DNA from 2 places in the Streptomyces sp. NPDC000404 genome. Region 2 is predicted to be linked to the other one. Evidence: riboswitches for the same ligand, from Rfam matches in the RefSeq annotation. Region 2 holds a riboswitch; the other holds the start of a gene.
What was found. Region 2 has a riboswitch for cyclic di-AMP ahead of ABT345_RS18830 (C40 family peptidase). Riboswitches for the same ligand answer to the same signal wherever they lie in the genome.

Region 1 (8,660 bases), on a different contig from region 2:
CGGACAACAGCGACGGCCCGCCCGCTTCCCGCAGCACCGCCACACCCCGTACACCACAAGGGGCGCCCCCACCTCACCCGGTGCGGGGCGCCCCTTCCACGTGGCAGTCGGTCAACGCAGCTGTCGGCAGCCGACGGTAGGTCGTGCAGCTACGCCGGTCCCGCCAAGGCTGTCACGGGCTTCGTCAGCGGTACGCCGGAACCGTCGCGTCGGGGGTCCGGTTCCGGGAGGGGGACCGGGGCGCCCTTGGCGTCGGCGGCGCGGGCGGGGGCCGCGCCCGCCCAGGCGAGGGTGAGGCAGTCCTCGCCCTTCAGGAAGCGCTGGCAGCGGACGCCGCCGGTGGCGCGGCCCTTGCGCGGGTACTGGTCGAACGGGGTGAGCTTGGCCGTCGCCACCGAGTCGTCGAGCATGCCGTGTGAACCGGCGACGGTGAAGACCACCGCGTCGGCCGCCGGGTCGACGGCGGCGAAGGAGAGCACCTTGGCGCCTGTGCCGAGCTTGACGCCCGCCATGCCGCCCGCCGGGCGGCCCTGCGGCCGGACCTGTGAGGCCGGGTACCGCAGCAGTTGCGCCTCGTCGGTGATGAAGACCAGGTCCTCCTCGCCGGTGCGCAGTTCCGCGGCGCCGACGATGCGGTCGCCCTCCTTGAGGGTGATGACCTCCAACTCGTCCTTGTGCGCCGGATAGTCGGGCACCACGCGTTTCACGATGCCCTGTTCCGTGCCGAGTGCGAGGCCCGGTGAGGACTCGTCGAGCGTGGTCAGGCAGATCAGCGTCTCGCCGTCCTGCAGGGTCAGGAACTCCGACAGCTGCGCGCCGCCGGCGAGGCTGGGCGCCGCCGCCGTCTCGGGGAGCTGCGGCAGGTCGATCACCGGCAGGCGCAGCAGCCGTCCCGTCGAGGTCACGGCGCCGACCTCGCCGCGGGCGGTCGCGGGCACGGCGGAGACGATGACGTCGTGCTTGACCCGCTTGGCGTCGGCGTCGAACGGGGTGTCCCCGCCGGCGGTCCGGGCCAGCAGCCCCGTCGACGAGAGCAGCACCCGGCATGGGTCGTCGGAGACCTCCAGCGGCACCGCGGCAACCGAGGCACCGGCGGACTCCAGCAGCACGGTGCGGCGCTCGGTGCCGTACTTCTTGGCGACGGCGGCGAGTTCGCCGGAGACCAGCTTGCGCAGCTCGGCGTCCGACTCCAGGATGCGGGTCAGCCGCTCGATCTCGGAGCGCAGCGTGTCGCGCTCCGACTCCAGCTCGATGCGGTCGAACTTGGTGAGCCGGCGCAGCGGCGTGTCCAGGATGTACTGCGTCTGGACGTCGCTCAGGGAGAAGCGCTCGATCAGCCGCTCCTTGGCCTGCGCGCTGTTCTCGCTGGAGCGGATCAGGCGGATGACCTCGTCGATGTCGACAAGCGCGGTGAGCAGGCCCTCCACCAGGTGGAGCCGGTCGCGGCGCTTGCCACGGCGGAACTCGCTGCGCCGCCGGACGACCTCGAAGCGGTGGTCGACGTAGACCTCCAGCAGCTCCTTGAGGCCCAGGGTGAGCGGCTGGCCGTCGACGAGGGCGACGTTGTTGATGCCGAAGGACTCCTCCATCGGCGTCAGCTTGTAGAGCTGCTCCAGGACGGCTTCCGGGTTGAAGCCGTTCTTGACCTCGATGACCAGGCGCAGACCGTGTTCGCGGTCGGTGAGGTCCTTGACGTCGGCGATGCCCTGCAGCTTCTTGGAGCCGACCAGGTCCTTGATCTTCGAGATGACCTTCTCGGGGCCGACGCTGAAGGGCAGTTCGGTGACGACGAGGCCCTTGCGGCGCGCGGTGACGTTCTCGACCGTGACCGTGGCGCGGATCTTGAAGGTGCCGCGGCCCTTCTCGTACGCGTCGCGCACGCCGCCCAGCCCCACGATCCGGCCACCGGTGGGCAGATCGGGACCCGGCACGAACCGCATCAGCGTCTCGAGGTCGGCGTTGGGGTGCTTGATGAGGTGGCGCGCGGCGGCGATGACCTCGCCGAGGTTGTGCGGCGGCATGTTCGTCGCCATACCGACAGCGATCCCGGAAGCGCCGTTGACCAGCAGGTTCGGGTATGCGGCGGGGAGGGTGACCGGCTCCTGCTCCTGGCCGTCGTAGTTCGGCGTGAAGTCGACGGTGTCCTCGTCGATCGACTCCGTCATCAGGGACGACGGGGACGCCATCCGGCACTCGGTGTACCGCATCGCGGCGGGCGGGTCGTCATTGCCGAGCGAGCCGAAGTTGCCGTGGCCGTCCACCAGGGGCAGCCGCATCGAGAAGGGCTGCGCCATGCGTACCAGGGCGTCGTAGATCGAGGCGTCGCCGTGGGGGTGGAGCTTGCCCATGACCTCGCCGACGACGCGGGCGCACTTGACGTAGCCGCGGTCGGGGCGCAGGCCCATCTCGTTCATCTGGTAGAGGATGCGGCGCTGCACGGGCTTCATGCCGTCCCGGGCGTCCGGCAGGGCGCGGGAGTAGATGACCGAATACGCGTACTCGAGGAAGGAACCCTGCATCTCGTCGACGACGTCGATGTCGAGGATCCTCTCCTCGAAGTCGTCCGGCGGCGGGGTCTTCGTGCTGCGGCGGGCCATCGCGGCTGCGGCTCCTTCTGCTGCGTCTACTGCCGATGTGTGGGTCGACCAGCCGTTGGTGAACAGCTGCCGGTCCGACCGGCGGGGGATCGACCGGTGAGTCTGCTGACTCCGACGCGGACCATTGTGGACCGCCCCACCGACAACGCCGGACGCGACTCCCCTCCACGGGGCCGTGGCGCGTCTCCCGACGCTCATACGGGGGCGGTCGGGCGGGAACTTCGCCAGATGCCGACGCGGTTGCATACAGTGACAGAACTTCTTCGCAAGCGGATCGAAGGGACGTACATGCCCATGGGTCACACGGCCACAGAAAAAGCCGGCTCCGGCGGCCTGACAGCGACCGAGCACCGGCTGGCCAACGGCCTGCGCGTGGTGCTCTCGGTAGACCCTCTGACACCGGTGGCGGCGGTCTGCCTCTGGTACGACGTCGGCTCCCGCCACGAGGTCAAGGGCCGCACGGGTCTGGCCCACCTCTTCGAGCACCTGATGTTCCAGGGGTCCGCGCAGGTCAAGGGGAACGGCCACTTCGAGCTGGTGCAGGGCGCCGGCGGCTCGCTGAACGGCACCACGAGCTTCGAGCGCACCAACTACTTCGAGACCATGCCCGCCCACGAGCTGGAGCTGGCGCTCTGGCTGGAGGCGGACCGCATGGGCTCCCTCCTGACGGCGCTCGACGACGAGTCGCTGGAGAACCAGCGCGACGTCGTCAAGAACGAACGCCGCCAGCGGTACGACAACGTCCCCTACGGCACGGCCTTCGAGAAGCTGACGGCCATGGCGTACCCGGAGGGCCACCCGTACCACCACACGCCCATCGGGTCGATGGCCGACCTGGACGCGGCGTCCCTGGAGGACGCGCGGGCGTTCTTCCGCACCTATTACGCGCCCAACAACGCCGTCCTGTCGGTGGTCGGCGACATCGACCCCGAGCAGACCCTCGCCTGGGTCGAGAAGTACTTCGGGTCGATCCCCTCGCACGACGGCAAGCAGCCGCCGCGCAGCGGTGAGCTGCCCGACACCATGGGCGGCCAGCTGCGGGAGGTCGTCGCGGAGGACGTGCCCTCGCGTGCCCTGATGGCCGCCTACCGCCTGCCGCACGACGGCACCCGGGAGGCGGACGCCGCCGATCTCGCGCTGACCGTCCTGGGCGGCGGCGAGTCCTCGCGCCTCTACAACCGCCTGGTGCGCCGCGACCGCAGCGCCGTCGCCGCCGGGTTCGGCCTGCTCCGGCTGGCCGGTGCGCCGTCCCTGGGCTGGCTGGACGTCAAGACGTCCGGCGGCGTGGAGGTCGCGGACATCGAGAGCGCCGTCGACGAGGAGCTGGCCCGGTTCGCCGCCGAGGGGCCGACCCCGGAGGAGATGGAGCGGGCGCAGGCCCAGCTGGAGCGCGAGTGGCTGGACCGCCTCGCGACGGTCAGCGGCCGCGCCGACGAACTGTGCCGCTACGCCGTCCTGTTCGGCGACCCGCAGCTGGCGCTGTCCGCCGTGGGGCGTGTTCTGGACATCACGCCCGAGGAGGTGCAGGCCGTCGCCCAGGCCCGGCTGCGCCCCGACAACCGCGCGGTGCTGGTGTACGAGCCGACCGCCGCCGACGACAGCGCCGACAACGACGAGGAGGCGGACCGGTGAGCGACGCCACCACCCGCGAGGACCTGGCCATGAGCGAGATGACCTTCCACCCGCAGCCCCGCGGCGGGGCGCCCAGGCCGTGGGCCTTCCCGGCGCCCGAGCGCGGTGCGCTGCCCAACGGCCTGACGGTGCTGCGCAGCCACCGCCCCGGCCAGCAGGTCGTCGCCGTCGAGGTCGACATCGTCGCGCCGCTGGAGTCCGAGCCGGAGGGCCTGGACGGCGTCGCCACGATCATGGCGCGGGCGCTGTCGGAGGGCACCGACCGGCACGACGCCGAGGAGTTCGCCGCCGAACTGGAGCGCTGCGGCGCCACGTTGGACGCGCACGCCGACCACTCCGGGGTGCGCGTCTCTCTGGAGGTTCCGGCCTCCCGGCTGTCGCGCGCCCTGGGGCTGCTCGCCGACGCGCTGCGCGCCCCCGCCTTCCCCGAGGGCGAGGTGGAGCGTCTGGTGCGCAACCGTCTCGACGAGATCCCGCACGAGCTGGCCAACCCGGGGCGCCGCGCCGCGATGGCGCTGTACAAGGAGCTGTTCCCCGCGTCGGCGCGGATCTCGCGGCCCCGCCAGGGCACCGAGGAGACCGTCGGGCGGATCGACGCGGCGGCCGTCCGGGCGTTCTACGCGGCGCATGTGCGGCCCGCGGCGGCCACCGTCGTGATCGTCGGTGACTTCATCGGCATCGACGTGGACGCGGCGCTCGCCGACACGCTGGGCGCCTGGCAGGGGTCGGCCGCCGAGCCGGTCGCCGTCACGCCGATCACCGCGGACGACACCGGCCGCGTCGTGATCGTCGACCGCCCCGGCGCGGTGCAGACGCAGTTGCTCATCGGGCGGATCGGCGCCGACCGCCACGACCGCCAGTGGCCGGCGCAGGTCCTCGGCACGTACTGCCTGGGCGGCACCCTGACGTCCCGTCTGGACCGGGTGCTGCGCGAGGAGAAGGGCTACACCTACGGCGTGCGGGCCTTCGGTCAGGTGCTGCGCTCGTCGGCGCCGGACGCGCCCGGAGGGCCCACCGGCGCCGCCATGCTGGCGATCAGCGGTTCGGTCGACACCGAGTCCACCGGCCCGGCCCTCGATGACCTGTGGAAGGTGCTGCGCACCCTCGCGGCGGAGGGGCTGACGGACGCCGAGCGGGACGTCGCGGTGCAGAACCTCGTCGGTGTCGCGCCGCTGAAGTACGAGACGGCGGCAGCGGTCGCGGGCACCCTCGCCGACCAGGTGGAGCAGCATCTGCCGGACGACTACCAGGCGCAGCTGTACGCGCGGTTGGCCGAGACCGGCACGGTCGAGGCGACCGCCGCCGTGGTCAGCGCGTTCCCGGCCGACCGGCTGGTGACGGTGCTGGTCGGTGACGCGGCGCAGATCGCCGAGCCGGTCCGGGCGCTGGGCATCGGCGAGGTGACGGTCGTCAGCGGCTGACGGACCGTAGGGGCGATGGCCCCGGCCGGGCCGTCCCGCGGACGGATGCGGTAGGACAAAGGGGATCCCGAGGGGGAAAAGGCCCTCGGGGTCCCCTTTTCGTGCCCGGATTATAGGGTTCCGGTTCCGTCGCCCACGTGTGGCGTAACGCACAAAAACGCGTTTCTGTTTGCCGATTGAAAGTTGCCGCGATTAGCGTCATGCGCGCTGTCCGTCAGCAGCACGCCGCAACCGCGGCACCGGACAGTCATCGCCGAGTCCCCGTACGGCGCGAGCCAGGGGAGCCGGGGACCCACATGTCCCCTGGGGTGAATCGGGTACCTCTCCGGAGGAACCCGTAGGAGACCTTCCTGCTCCGAACCCGTCAGCTAACCCGGTAGGCGAGAAGGAAGGAAAGGACTGAGCCAGCACATGGCGTTCACCCGTGCCACCGGGAAGCACCGCCGTCCGAGCCGCAGCGCCCGGACGACCCGCAACATCGCCGGCATAGCCGGTCTCGCCGCCAGCGGCGTCGTTGCCTCCGTGTCCTCTCCCGCGATGGCCGCCACCTCCGGCGCCTCGCACGACACGGGTCTGCAGCGGGCCGTCGTCCTCGGTGACGAACTCGCCGAGCGCGTCCAGGCCCAGGCCGATGCGCAGCAGGCCGTCGCCGAGACGGCCGAGGCCAAGGCGAAGGCCGAGGCCGACGCGGTGAAGCAGGCCGAGGCCGCCAAGGCGGTGGCCGACAAGCGCCATGAGGCCGAGGTCCGCGCCGCCCGCGAGGAGGAGCGCCGGCGCCTGAACGCCTTCGTCGCCCCGATCTCCGGCTCGTACGTCTCGACCGCCTACCAGGCGTCCAGTGGCCTGTGGTCCTCCGGCACCCACACCGGCATCGACTTCCACGCCGCCACCGGCACCACCGTGCACGCCGTCGGTGCGGGCACCGTCGTCGAGGCCGGCTGGGGCGGCGCGTACGGCAACAACATCGTCATCAAGATGAACGACGGCACGTACACCCAGTACGGCCACCTGTCGCAGATCGGTGTCTCGGTCGGCCAGCAGGTGATGCCCGGTCAGCAGATCGCGCTGTCCGGCGCGACCGGCAACGTCACCGGCCCGCACCTGCACTTCGAGGCCCGCACCGGCGCGGACTACGGCTCGGACATCGACCCGATCGCCTATCTGCGCGCGCACGGCGTCAACGTCTGACCCTGCAGCTTCCCGGAGCCCCGGACCGCCCCGACAGGGGGCCCGGGGCTCCGGCGTGTCCGGTGCCGTACGGCGGATGGCCGGATTTCCCGACGGCCGGGAATGCGCTCACCAAAAGATTTCCATGAATGTGTGAAGGCGGTAAAGGCGCCACCGCCGTTCGAATAAGGTCGCGGAAAAGGCGCCGTGCACCGGCGTTTTCCGGGGAGGACGGTGGAGGTGCCCGCGATGACGCAAGGCGAGATTTCCGTGCAGCGCATCTCCACGGCGATTCGCGACGACATCGTTTCCGGCACGCTGATCCCCGGCAGCCGGCTCGTCGAGGACATTCTGGCCACCCGCTACGGCGTCTCCCGGGTGCCGGTCCGTGAGGCGTTGCGGACCCTGCAGTCGGAGGGGTTCGTCACCGCGCGGCGCCATGCGGGCGCCTGCGTCGCCGCCCCCACCGCGCAGGAGGCGGCCGATCTCCTGGATCTGCGCGCGCTCCTGGAGCCGATGGGCGCCGCCCGCGCGGCGGCCCGCCGCACCGATGCGCAGCTGAAGGTCTTACGGGGCGTGGTGCGGCTCGGCCGGGAGCGCGCCCGCCGCGGCTGCCCGGGTGAGCTGCCCCGGCTCGACGGCTGGTTCCACGAGACGCTGGCCCGGGCGGCGGGCAATCCGGGGCTGACCGCGCTGCTGACCCAGGTGCGGCGGAAGATCGAGTGGATGTATGTCGTCGAGCGCCCGGCGCGGTACGCGGAGACCTGGGACGACCACGGCGCGGTGCTGGACGCGGTGGCCCGGGGCGACGCGGAGGCGGCGCGCGCCCTGATGGCCTCGCATGTGGCGCGGTCGCTCCCGGCCTACCGCCCGCGGCACCGTTCGGCGGCCGCGGCACGCACGGCGCCGCGCCCCGTCGGAAGCGGGCGCGCGCGTTCTGCCTAGAGGACGCGGTATACGGGGCGGCCGCCGCGTGGCGGGATCCTTACGGCCCCGTACGGGAAATTGCGGAATCGGGTTCCGATAAAACGCGCCATCCTGGAATTGCCGCACCACGTGGCCGGGTATTCACTTATTCGGGTGTGTGGCGCCCGTGAGGGTGGGGAATTGCGGGCGGGGGAGTGGTGCCGCTCCGGGAGCGCGGTGTGCGACGTTCCGCCGCGGGGAACGCGAAAGGCCCCGCCGCGGTGACCGGTTCCGGTCGTGGCGGCGGGGCCTTTCCCCGGCTGCGGGGAGGCGGCGAAGTTCCGGCTCAGACGGTCTCCGGCAGCTCGTCGAGCCCCTCGGCGACGAGCTTCGCCAGGCGCTCCAGCGCGGCCTCCGCGCCCTCGGCGTCCGAGGCGAGCACGATCTCCTCGCCGCCCTGGGCGCCCAGGCCCAGCACCGCGAGCATCGAGGCCGCGTTCACGGGGGTGCCGTCGGCCTTGGCGATCGTCACCGGAACGCCCGCGGCGGTGGCCGCACGGACGAAGATCGAGGCGGGACGGGCGTGCAGGCCCTCGGCCCAACCGACATTGACGCGGCGCTCAGCCATGGTGTTGCCCTTCGAGTCGTCACAGTTGTCTAGACCAGTCTCTCACGCGGTCCCCGGTGCTCCGGAAGCCCCACCGCCGGTGTTCCGCACCACGTCCGGGCGGCCCGGACACACCGCCCGGCCACCCCCTCCGGGGCGCCGGCGACCGGCCGTCGCCCGGTCCCGCGCACACCGAGCCGGTTGTCGGTGCCCGGTCGTACGCTGTCCGCATGCAGCAGCAGCCGGATCATGCGTACCCGAGCCACTGGGAAGCCGATGTGGTGCTGCGCGACGGCGGCACCGCCCGGATCCGACCGATCACCCCGGACG
Region 2 (8,660 bases):
CCGCACCCAGTGGAACTCCGCCTACGGCAACATGGCGATCGTGACCTCGCCCGACGGCACCGAGACGTGGTACTGCCACCTCAGCAGCACCAAGATCCGCTCCGGCTCGGTCAAGGCCGGGGACCAGATCGCCTACTCCGGCAACTCCGGCAACTCCACCGGCCCGCATCTGCACTTCGAGGTGCGGCCGGGCGGCGGCTCGCCGGTCAACCCGCTGCCGTGGCTGCAGAGCCACGGGCTCAACCCCAACTGACGCCCGGCGCCCGCCGGTCCCACCGGCAGGCGCCCGCGTGGCGGCCCGGCCCCCTTGGGGGCCGGGCCCTTTTCACAGCTTCACAGCTTCTCGACCGGGGCGTACCGCAGCAGCAGCCGCTTGGGCTTCTCGCCGCCGAAGTCGATCGTCGCCTCGGCGTTGTCCCCGCTGCCCTTGACGCCGGTGACCGTGCCGAGGCCGAAGCTGTCGTGGGTGACGCGGTCGCCGACGGCGAGCGCCACCACCGGACGGTCGTTGCTCCGCCGGGTGGCGAAACCGCTCGGCCCGCTCTTGGCCCGCGGCGTACCGAATCCGGAGCCGATGCCGCCACCGCCGGAGCGCATGCCGCCCATCGTCGCGGACGGGGTCGCCGGGCCGGTGCGCCGCCAGTCGACGAACGACGCGGGGATCTCCTCCAGGAACCGCGACGGCGGGTTGTACGACGGCTGGCCCCAGGCGCTGCGCATCGTGGAGCGGGTGAGGTAGAGGCGCTCGCGGGCTCGGGTGATGCCGACGTAGGCGAGGCGGCGCTCCTCCTCCAGCTCCTTGGTCTGGCCGAGGGCGCGCATGTGCGGGAAGACGCCGTCCTCCATGCCGGTGAGGAAGACGACCGGGAACTCCAGGCCCTTGGCGGTGTGCAGGGTCATGAGGGTGACGACGCCGCTGCCGTCCTCGTCCTCGTCGGGGATCTGGTCGGAGTCGGCGACCAGCGCGACCTGCTCCAGGAAGTCGGCGAGGGTGCCACCGGAGACCGGCTCCTCGGCGTCCGCGTCCGCCGCGGCGGGGCCGGCCACGCGGTCCTGCTCGAACTCCAGGGCCACGGCGGCGAGTTCCTGGAGGTTCTCGATCCGGGTCTCGTCCTGCGGGTCGGTGGAGGACTGCAGCTCGGCGAGGTACCCCGTGCGCTCCAGGACCGCCTCCAGGACGGTGGCCGGGCCGGCGCCGGATTCGACGATGGTGCGCAGCTCTTCCATCAGGGTGTTGAAGCGCCGGACGGCGTTGGCCGAGCGGGCGGCCATGCCGTACGCCTCGTCGACGCGGCGCAGCGCCTGCGGGAAGCTGATCTTCTCGCGGAGCGACAGGGCGTCGATCATCGCCTCGGCGCGGTCGCCGATGCCGCGCTTGGGGACGTTGAGGATCCGGCGGAGCGGGACGGTGTCCTCCGGATTCGCGAGCACGCGCAGGTACGCGAGGATGTCGCGGACCTCCTTGCGCTCGTAGAAGCGGACGCCGCCGACGACCTTGTAGGGCAGTCCGACGCGGATAAGGATTTCCTCGAAGACGCGGGACTGGGCGTTGGTGCGGTAGAAGATCGCGACGTCCGAGGCGCGGGCGTCGCCGGCGTCGGTGAGGCGGTCGATCTCCTCGGCGACGAACTGCGCCTCGTCGTGCTCGGTGTCGGCGACGTACCCGGTGATGCGGGGGCCCTCGCCGGCCTCGGTCCAGAGGTTCTTGGGGCGGCGGTTCTCGTTCCGCTCGATGACGGCGTTGGCGGCGGAGAGGATCGTCTGCGTGGAGCGGTAGTTCTGCTCCAGCAGGATCGTCGTGGCGTCCGGGTAGTCCTCCTCGAACTGGAGGATGTTGCGGATCGTGGCGCCGCGGAAGGCGTAGATCGACTGGTCGGCGTCGCCGACGACGCACAGCTCGGCGGCGGATTCGGCCGGGCCGACCAGCTCGCGGACGAGGGTGTACTGCGCGTGGTTGGTGTCCTGGTACTCGTCGACCATGACGTGGCGGAAGCGGCGGCGGTAGTGGGCCGCGACGTCCGGGAACGCCTGGAGGAGGTTGACGGTCGTCATGATGATGTCGTCGAAGTCCAGGGCGTTGGCCTCGCGCAGCCGCGCCTGGTAGAGCGCGTACGCCTGGGCCAGGGTCTTCTCGAAGCCGTCGGCCGCCTGCCCGGCGAAGGTCTCCTCGTCGATGAGCTCGTTCTTGAGGTTGGAGACCTTGGCGCTGAAGGACTTGGGCGGGAACCGCTTGGGGTCAAGATCGAGATCGCGGCAGACCAGGGCCATCAGGCGCTTGGAGTCGGCGGCGTCGTAGATCGAGAACGACGAGGTGAAGCCGAGGTGCTTGGACTCGCGGCGCAGGATGCGGACGCAGGCGCTGTGGAAGGTGGAGACCCACATGGCGTTGGCCCGCGGGCCGACCAGCTCCTCGACGCGCTCCTTCATCTCACCGGCGGCCTTGTTGGTGAAGGTGATCGCGAGGATCTGGCCGGGGTGCACGCCGCGGGCGGCGAGCAGATGCGCGATGCGGTGGGTGAGCACCCGGGTCTTGCCGGAACCGGCTCCGGCGACGATCAGCAGCGGGCCGCCGGAGTGCACCACGGCGGCCTTCTGGGCGTCGTTGAGCCCCTCCAGGAGCGCGGCCGGATCGACGGCGGGGCGGGCGGCGCCGTCGCGGTAGTGCGCGTCCCGGGGCACGGGGGCGTCGAACTTCCCGCTGAAGAGGTCGTGCGGGACCTCCTCCGGGGCCGGGCCGTGCTCGTCCTCGGGGGGCGGCGGGGGCTCCTCGTCCTTGGGGGCGAGGTCCGCCAGGAAGCTGTCGTCAAAGAGGCTGCTCATCGCCCACCGAGTCTAGGCCGCCCCACTGACAGTCGGGGCCGGAGCCGGGGAAAGGCCGGAAGTCCGGGCGTTCCGCTCCCCTCCGCCCCGCGAACCCGGCATTTCACGCAGAAGCCCCGCCCTGCCCACAGGAACGTCACCTCATGCACACAGGTCACGAAAAGGTTTCGGGCAAATCGAACATCTGCCTTCACAGGAGCCACACGAGTTGGCTAGGTTCACGCTCGGGCTGCCCGCATCCCGTGGACGACAGCGTCCGCACGGGCCGCCTCCGCCGAGTCCGGCCCTGCCCCACGGCACCCGGAGCCGGGGACCCACCAGCACCACCGGGGTGAATCGGTCGGTACCGCCGCACATGTGCGGACGTACGGACCGTAGGGCAAGCCTTCCGTCTGCGACACCGCCCGAACCCGACAGCTAACCCGGTAGGCGGTCCACGGAAGGAGTCGCCGGCCTTGCCGTCGCACCGCAAGCCGCGTACCCGCGTTCTCACCTCGCCCGGCAGCCGCCGGACGGCCGCCGGTCTGACGACCGCGGCGCTCGCCACGGTCACCCTGCTCTCGCAGTCGGCCGAGGCGTCCCCCCGCTCCCCGAAGCCGACCGTCGAAGAGGTCAAGAAGAAGGTCGACACCCTCTACCGCCAGGCCGAGGTCGCGACCCAGAAGTACAACGCCGTCAAGGAGCGCGTCGACGCGCGGCGGGCGGAGGTCAGCGACCTCCAGGACGCCGCGGCCCGCCGCACCGGCAAGCTCAACGAGGCCCGCCGCGAGCTGGGCACCTTCGCCGCCGCGCAGTACCGCGGCGGCGGCATGAACCCGACCGCCCAGCTGATGTTCTCCAAGGACCCGCAGCAGTTCGCCGACCGCAGCCACCTGATGGAGCGGCTGACCGGGCGGCAGCAGCAGGCCGTCGACGCCTACCAGGAGCAGCAGGCCGCCGCAGCCCACCAGCGGGCCGAGGCGACCCGCAGCCTGGACCGCCTCCAGGAGTCGCAGTCCGAGCTGGCCGGCTCCAAGCGGACGGTCCAGGGCAAGCTGGCCGAGGCCCGGCAGCTGCTCTCCGAACTGACCGCCCAGGAGAAGGCGCGCCTGGCGGAGCTGGAGCGCCAGAAGGAGGAGGCGGCCCGGCGCAAGGCCGAGGAGGAGGCGCGCAAGCAGCGCGAGCAGCAGCCCGGTGGCGGCTCGGACGCCGGCTCCCCCGGTACGGGCACGACCGACCCCGGTACGCCCGACCCCGGCCAGGGCGGCGGAACGGCCGACGGCTCGTACCGTACGAAGGCCGAGAAGGCGCTCGCGTTCGCCCGCGCCCAGATGGGCAAGCCGTACGTCTGGGGCGCCACCGGGCCGAACTCCTACGACTGCTCCGGGCTGACGCAGGCCGCGTGGAAGGCGGCCGGGGTGAGCCTGCCGCGGACGACCTGGGACCAGGTCAAGGTCGGCCAGCGGGTCGCCACCAAGGATCTCGCCCCCGGTGACCTGGTGTTCTTCTACGACGACATCAGCCACGTCGGGATGTACATCGGCGACGGCAAGATGATCCACGCCCCGAAGCCGGGCGCCAGCGTGCGCATCGAGTCGATCTACTACATGCCGATCTACGGCAGCGTCCGCCCGGCGTGACGCCCTCCGGGAGCCGCCGCGGTCTCCTGGGAAACGCTCCGGCCCGGCCCCTTCGACGAGGGGCCGGGCCGGCGGCGTACGCGGGGTGTGCCGGGGGCGCGGGGAGATGGCCGCGCGCCCCGCTCGGACTCAGGTCCAGAGCACCGCGATGAAGATGTTGACCACGGTGAGCAGGCCGACCGTGCCGAACAGCGGCTTGGCGATGCTCTCCTCGTCCCGCTTGACGTAGACCAGCCCCAGGATGACGACCAGTACGGCGAGCTTGATGCCGATCTTGATGTTGTCGACCGAGCTGCCCTGGGCCTGGTTCAGGCCGACCAGCGCGATGCCGGTGACCAGCATCGTCAGCGCACCGTGCAGCATCGCCGGCACGAACCGGGCGGTGCCCGCGCTCATCGCCTTCATCTGCGTGAGAAAGCCTCCCAGCAGGGAGGCGATACCGATGATGTGCAGGCCGACGAAGACATTGATTACTACGTCCATACGACGGATCGTAACGGTCTCCCCCATACCGCCTTCGGGGGGCCTGGCGGTAGCTGTTTCTGGCCTGTTCGTGTCCTGTCCGCGCCGTGGCGGCCGGTCCTAGGCTGCGGCGCATGGAGCTGGGGAACGGCGGGTGCGCCACTGCACGGGGTCCGGTCGGTACCGCCGACCGGGCCGGTCTCGTACGGGTCGTCGGGGTCTGGGCGTATGGGTGGGCGCGGGCGCGCACGACGCCGGTGCCGCAGATCGTCCCCGGCGGCTTCCGCATCGAGGTCGGCCGCCCGCGGGAGGCCGCACGGTACGTCCTCCCGGATGCCGACCCCGCGGTGGTGCGCGAGCTGGCCCGCACGGTGACGGCGCCGGACATCTGGCTCAAGATCTGCGCGCCCCGCGACCGGGTCGCGCCGCTGCTCCGCGCGGGCTGGCGGTACGACGAACCGCAGTACCTCATGACCGCCCCGCTGCCGCCATCTCCCCTGGTCACCGCGGTGCCGCCCGGCTACCGCCTCGTCACCGAGGAGTGCGACGGGATCACGGACGTCCGGGTGTGGGCCACCAACGGACCGACGGCCGCCGACCGGCCCGCCGCGAGCGGCCGGACCGCGCTCACCGGCGGCACGGGCGGTGCCCCGGTGTCCGCCGTCTACGACATGATCGGCACCGAACCGGAACACCTCCGCCGGGGCCTGGGCCGCCTGGTGATGGCGGTGCTCACCACCACCGCCGTCCGGCGGGGCGCCCTCGAAGGCGTACTCGTCGCCAGCCCGCCCGGCCGGAAGCTGTACGAGGCCCTGGGGTGGCAGCTGCGCTCCCCGGTCACGGCGGTGGTGCGCGAGGGGTGAGGCGGCGCGGGTGTGAGCTGTCCGCCGGCCCGGCTCGTCAGCCCCTGACCTGCCGGCTCAGCCACCGGAAGACCTCGGGGACCTGCTCGCGCCAGACCGCGCTCGTGTGGCCGCCAGCGTCCTTGCCGATCCGCTGCACGGTCACCGTCGTGGGGCGCCGGGCCTCTCGCTGCAGTCCGAGGCCCGCTTCGTAGCCGTCGCCGGAGGCGCCGGAGAGGAAGAGCGCGGTGTGCGGCGGGCGGCCGGCCAGGTTGGCCTCGCGCAGTTCGTGCAGCGGGTTGCTCTCGATCCGCAGCTTGGGGTCCTTGCCGGCGAGCGAGGTGCGCTCACCCGCCGGGTCGTTGTACCCGGACATGCCGACCGCCGCGTGGTAGCGGTCGGGGTGGGCCAGCGCGAGCCGCGTGGCGCAGTGCGCCCCGGCGGAGTAACCGGCCAGCGCCCAGGAGTCGGCGCGGTCCCCGGCCCGGAAGGTGTTGATGATCATCTGGCGTACGTCGACGGTCAGCCAGCTGTCGGCGTTGACCTTCCCGGGGATGTTGACGCAGCCCGTGTCGGCGCCCCGGTAGATGTTGGTGCGCGGCGCGACCAGGATGAACGGCTCGACCTCCCCGCTCTCCATCAGCGGCTGGAGCTGCCGGCCGGCCGCCAGCGTGCCGAGCCAGGACTTGGCCGAGCCGGGATAGCCGGGCAGCAGCTCGACCACCGGGAACTTCTTGGTGCGGTACGCCGGGTCGTGGTACTGCGGCGGCAGCCAGACGTAGACCTCGCCGCTGACGCCGGAGATGCGGCCTTCGAGGTCCGTCATCTGCACACCGGGGCCGACCGCCGGATCGTCGGCGGGCCGGAACGACTGGGCCCGGCGCGGCTCGGCGGAGATCTGGCGGCCGCCCAGCCCGTCGGGCCCGAGGTCGTGGGCCGCCTCGATGTGGCTGCCGGTACCGAGGAGGTCGTCCCAGGTGTCGTAGAGGTTGTTGGCGTTGTTGACCAGCACGAAGACCACGGTGATGGCGGTGACCTGCGCGAACAGCAGCATCACCAGCCGTACGGCGCCGCGCACCAGGCGCGGCCCGGCTATCCGGCTCCACAGCGCCAGCGGCAGGACGAACGCGACGACCAGCAGCAGAAGCGAGGTGAGGAAGAAGGGCGTGCCCGTCAGGCTCATCGGGGTCTCGCTTCCAGGACGTGTACGGCGTGTACGTGATCGGCGGGGTGGTGGCCGCGCCGACGGCAGCGAGCCTTTCCTCGCCGTTAGACGGTGTTCCACGACGTCCTGGTTGCCCCTCTTCGCGGGCTTCTTTCCTCCTTTTGCCGGACGGATCTTCGGCGGGGTGCGCGGGCCCCGCCCCTGGTGAGGCGGGATCTCCCCCGGATTTCCCCGGGCGGCGGGCCGGAGTTCCCTGCGGTGGCGGGCCCGGGGGCACCTGCGGCGGCGCGCCGGGCCCGGCCTTCCCCCGCGCCCGGCCCGGTGTCAGACCAGGCGGCGGGCGGCGGCCCAGCGGGTCAGCTCGTGGCGGTTGGAGAGCTGGAGCTTGCGCAGCACCGCGGAGACATGGGACTCCACGGTCTTGACGGAGATGAAGAGCTGCTTGGCGATCTCCTTGTACGCATAGCCGCGGGCGATCAGCCGCAGGACCTCGCGCTCCCGCTGGGTGAGGCGGTCCAGGTCCTCGTCCACCGGCGGGGCGTCCGTCGAGGCGAACGCGTCGAGGACGAACCCGGCCAGCCGGGGCGAGAACACCGCGTCGCCGTCGGCCACCCGGAAGATCGCGTCGACCAGGTCCTTCCCGGTGATCGTCTTGGTGACGTAACCGCGCGCGCCGCCCCGGATGACGCCGATGACGTCCTCGGCCGCGTCGGAGACCGACAGCGCCAGGAAGCGGACCGGCCGCTCCGGGTCGGCCATCTGCGTCATGCTGCGGCGCAGCACCTCCACGCCGCCGCCCCCGGGCAGATGGACGTCCAGGAGGACGACCTCGGGGCGGGTGGCGGTGATGACCATGATCGCCTGATCGACGTCGGCCGCCTCGCCGACCACCTCGACACCGGTCCGCTCCGTCACCCCGATCTCCGCCTGGACACCGGTGCGGAACATCCGGTGGTCGTCGACGAGCACCACCCGTACGGTGCGCTCCTCCACCGACCCGTCGGCCGGGGAACCGTCCACCGGCCCCAGGGTCGCGGGCCCGTCGGCTGCCGCGGTGGTGCCGGGGGCCGGGGTGCCGGTGCCGACCGGTGTGCTCAGGGGGGCGTCGTCGCCGCTCATGCCCTGCTGTGCGCCGTCGCTGTTCATTTCTTCCGTCCGTCCCTCGTGGTCTGCGTCGTCATCATCGCGCGGTGCGGCGGGCGGTGTCGCCGCCGCGGTGTATGCGGCGCCCGGCGGGCGCGGTACGGGTCATGGGGGTGCTCGTCGGGGCACTCGCGGGGAGGGTCGTGGGGGCTGCGGGTGTGGGTGGAACGGAGCGGGAGGAGGGACGAGGGCCGCGGTCATTCGGCCCGCTCCATCTCCAGCTCGACCTCGGTGCCGCCGCCGGGCACGGACCGCAGCCGGGCCGTCCCGCCGTTGCGTTCCATCCGGCCGATGATGGACTCGCGGACGCCCATCCGGTCGTCGGGAACGGCGTCCACATCGAAGCCCGGCCCGCGGTCGCGCACGGAGACGAAGACCGTGCGGCCCTCCACCTCGGCGAACACCTGCACCGGCCCGCCGTCGCCGCCGTACTTCGCGGCGTTGACCATCGCCTCGCGGGCGGCCTTCATCTGCGCGCCCAGCGCCTCGTCCAGCGGGCAGTCGCCGACGACCACGACCTCGATCGGTACGCCGTGGTGGTCCTCGACCTCGGCCGCCGCCGTGCGCACCGCATCGGCGAGGGTCGCGGGCTCCTCGTCCTCCTCCTTC

Region 1: linked by a shared signal. The riboswitch ahead of ABT345_RS29055 (M23 family metallopeptidase) and the one ahead of ABT345_RS18830 (C40 family peptidase) in region 2 are both predicted to bind cyclic di-AMP.

The regions. Positions count from the first base shown of each region.
Region 1 is NZ_JBEPDN010000017.1:89,912-98,571, reverse strand. Features, by position in the region: gene ABT345_RS29070 (DNA gyrase/topoisomerase IV subunit A) at 150-2,597, opposite strand; gene ABT345_RS29065 (M16 family metallopeptidase) at 2,892-4,229, shown strand; gene ABT345_RS29060 (M16 family metallopeptidase) at 4,268-5,650, shown strand; cyclic di-AMP (ydaO/yuaA leader) riboswitch at 5,892-6,048, shown strand; gene ABT345_RS29055 (M23 family metallopeptidase) at 6,062-6,838, shown strand; gene ABT345_RS29050 (GntR family transcriptional regulator) at 7,067-7,762, shown strand; gene ABT345_RS29045 (HPr family phosphocarrier protein) at 8,070-8,351, opposite strand; gene ABT345_RS29040 (bifunctional acetate--CoA ligase family protein/GNAT family N-acetyltransferase) at 8,561-8,660, shown strand, end outside.
Region 2 is NZ_JBEPDN010000009.1:90,094-98,753, reverse strand. Features, by position in the region: gene ABT345_RS18840 (M23 family metallopeptidase) at 1-253, shown strand, start outside; gene pcrA (DNA helicase PcrA) at 334-2,820, opposite strand; cyclic di-AMP (ydaO/yuaA leader) riboswitch at 3,083-3,267, shown strand; gene ABT345_RS18830 (C40 family peptidase) at 3,276-4,439, shown strand; gene ABT345_RS18825 (hypothetical protein) at 4,569-4,922, opposite strand; gene ABT345_RS18820 (GNAT family N-acetyltransferase) at 5,036-5,764, shown strand; gene ABT345_RS18815 (alpha/beta hydrolase) at 5,802-6,926, opposite strand; gene ABT345_RS18810 (LuxR C-terminal-related transcriptional regulator) at 7,233-8,027, opposite strand; gene ABT345_RS18805 (PspC domain-containing protein) at 8,249-8,660, opposite strand, start outside.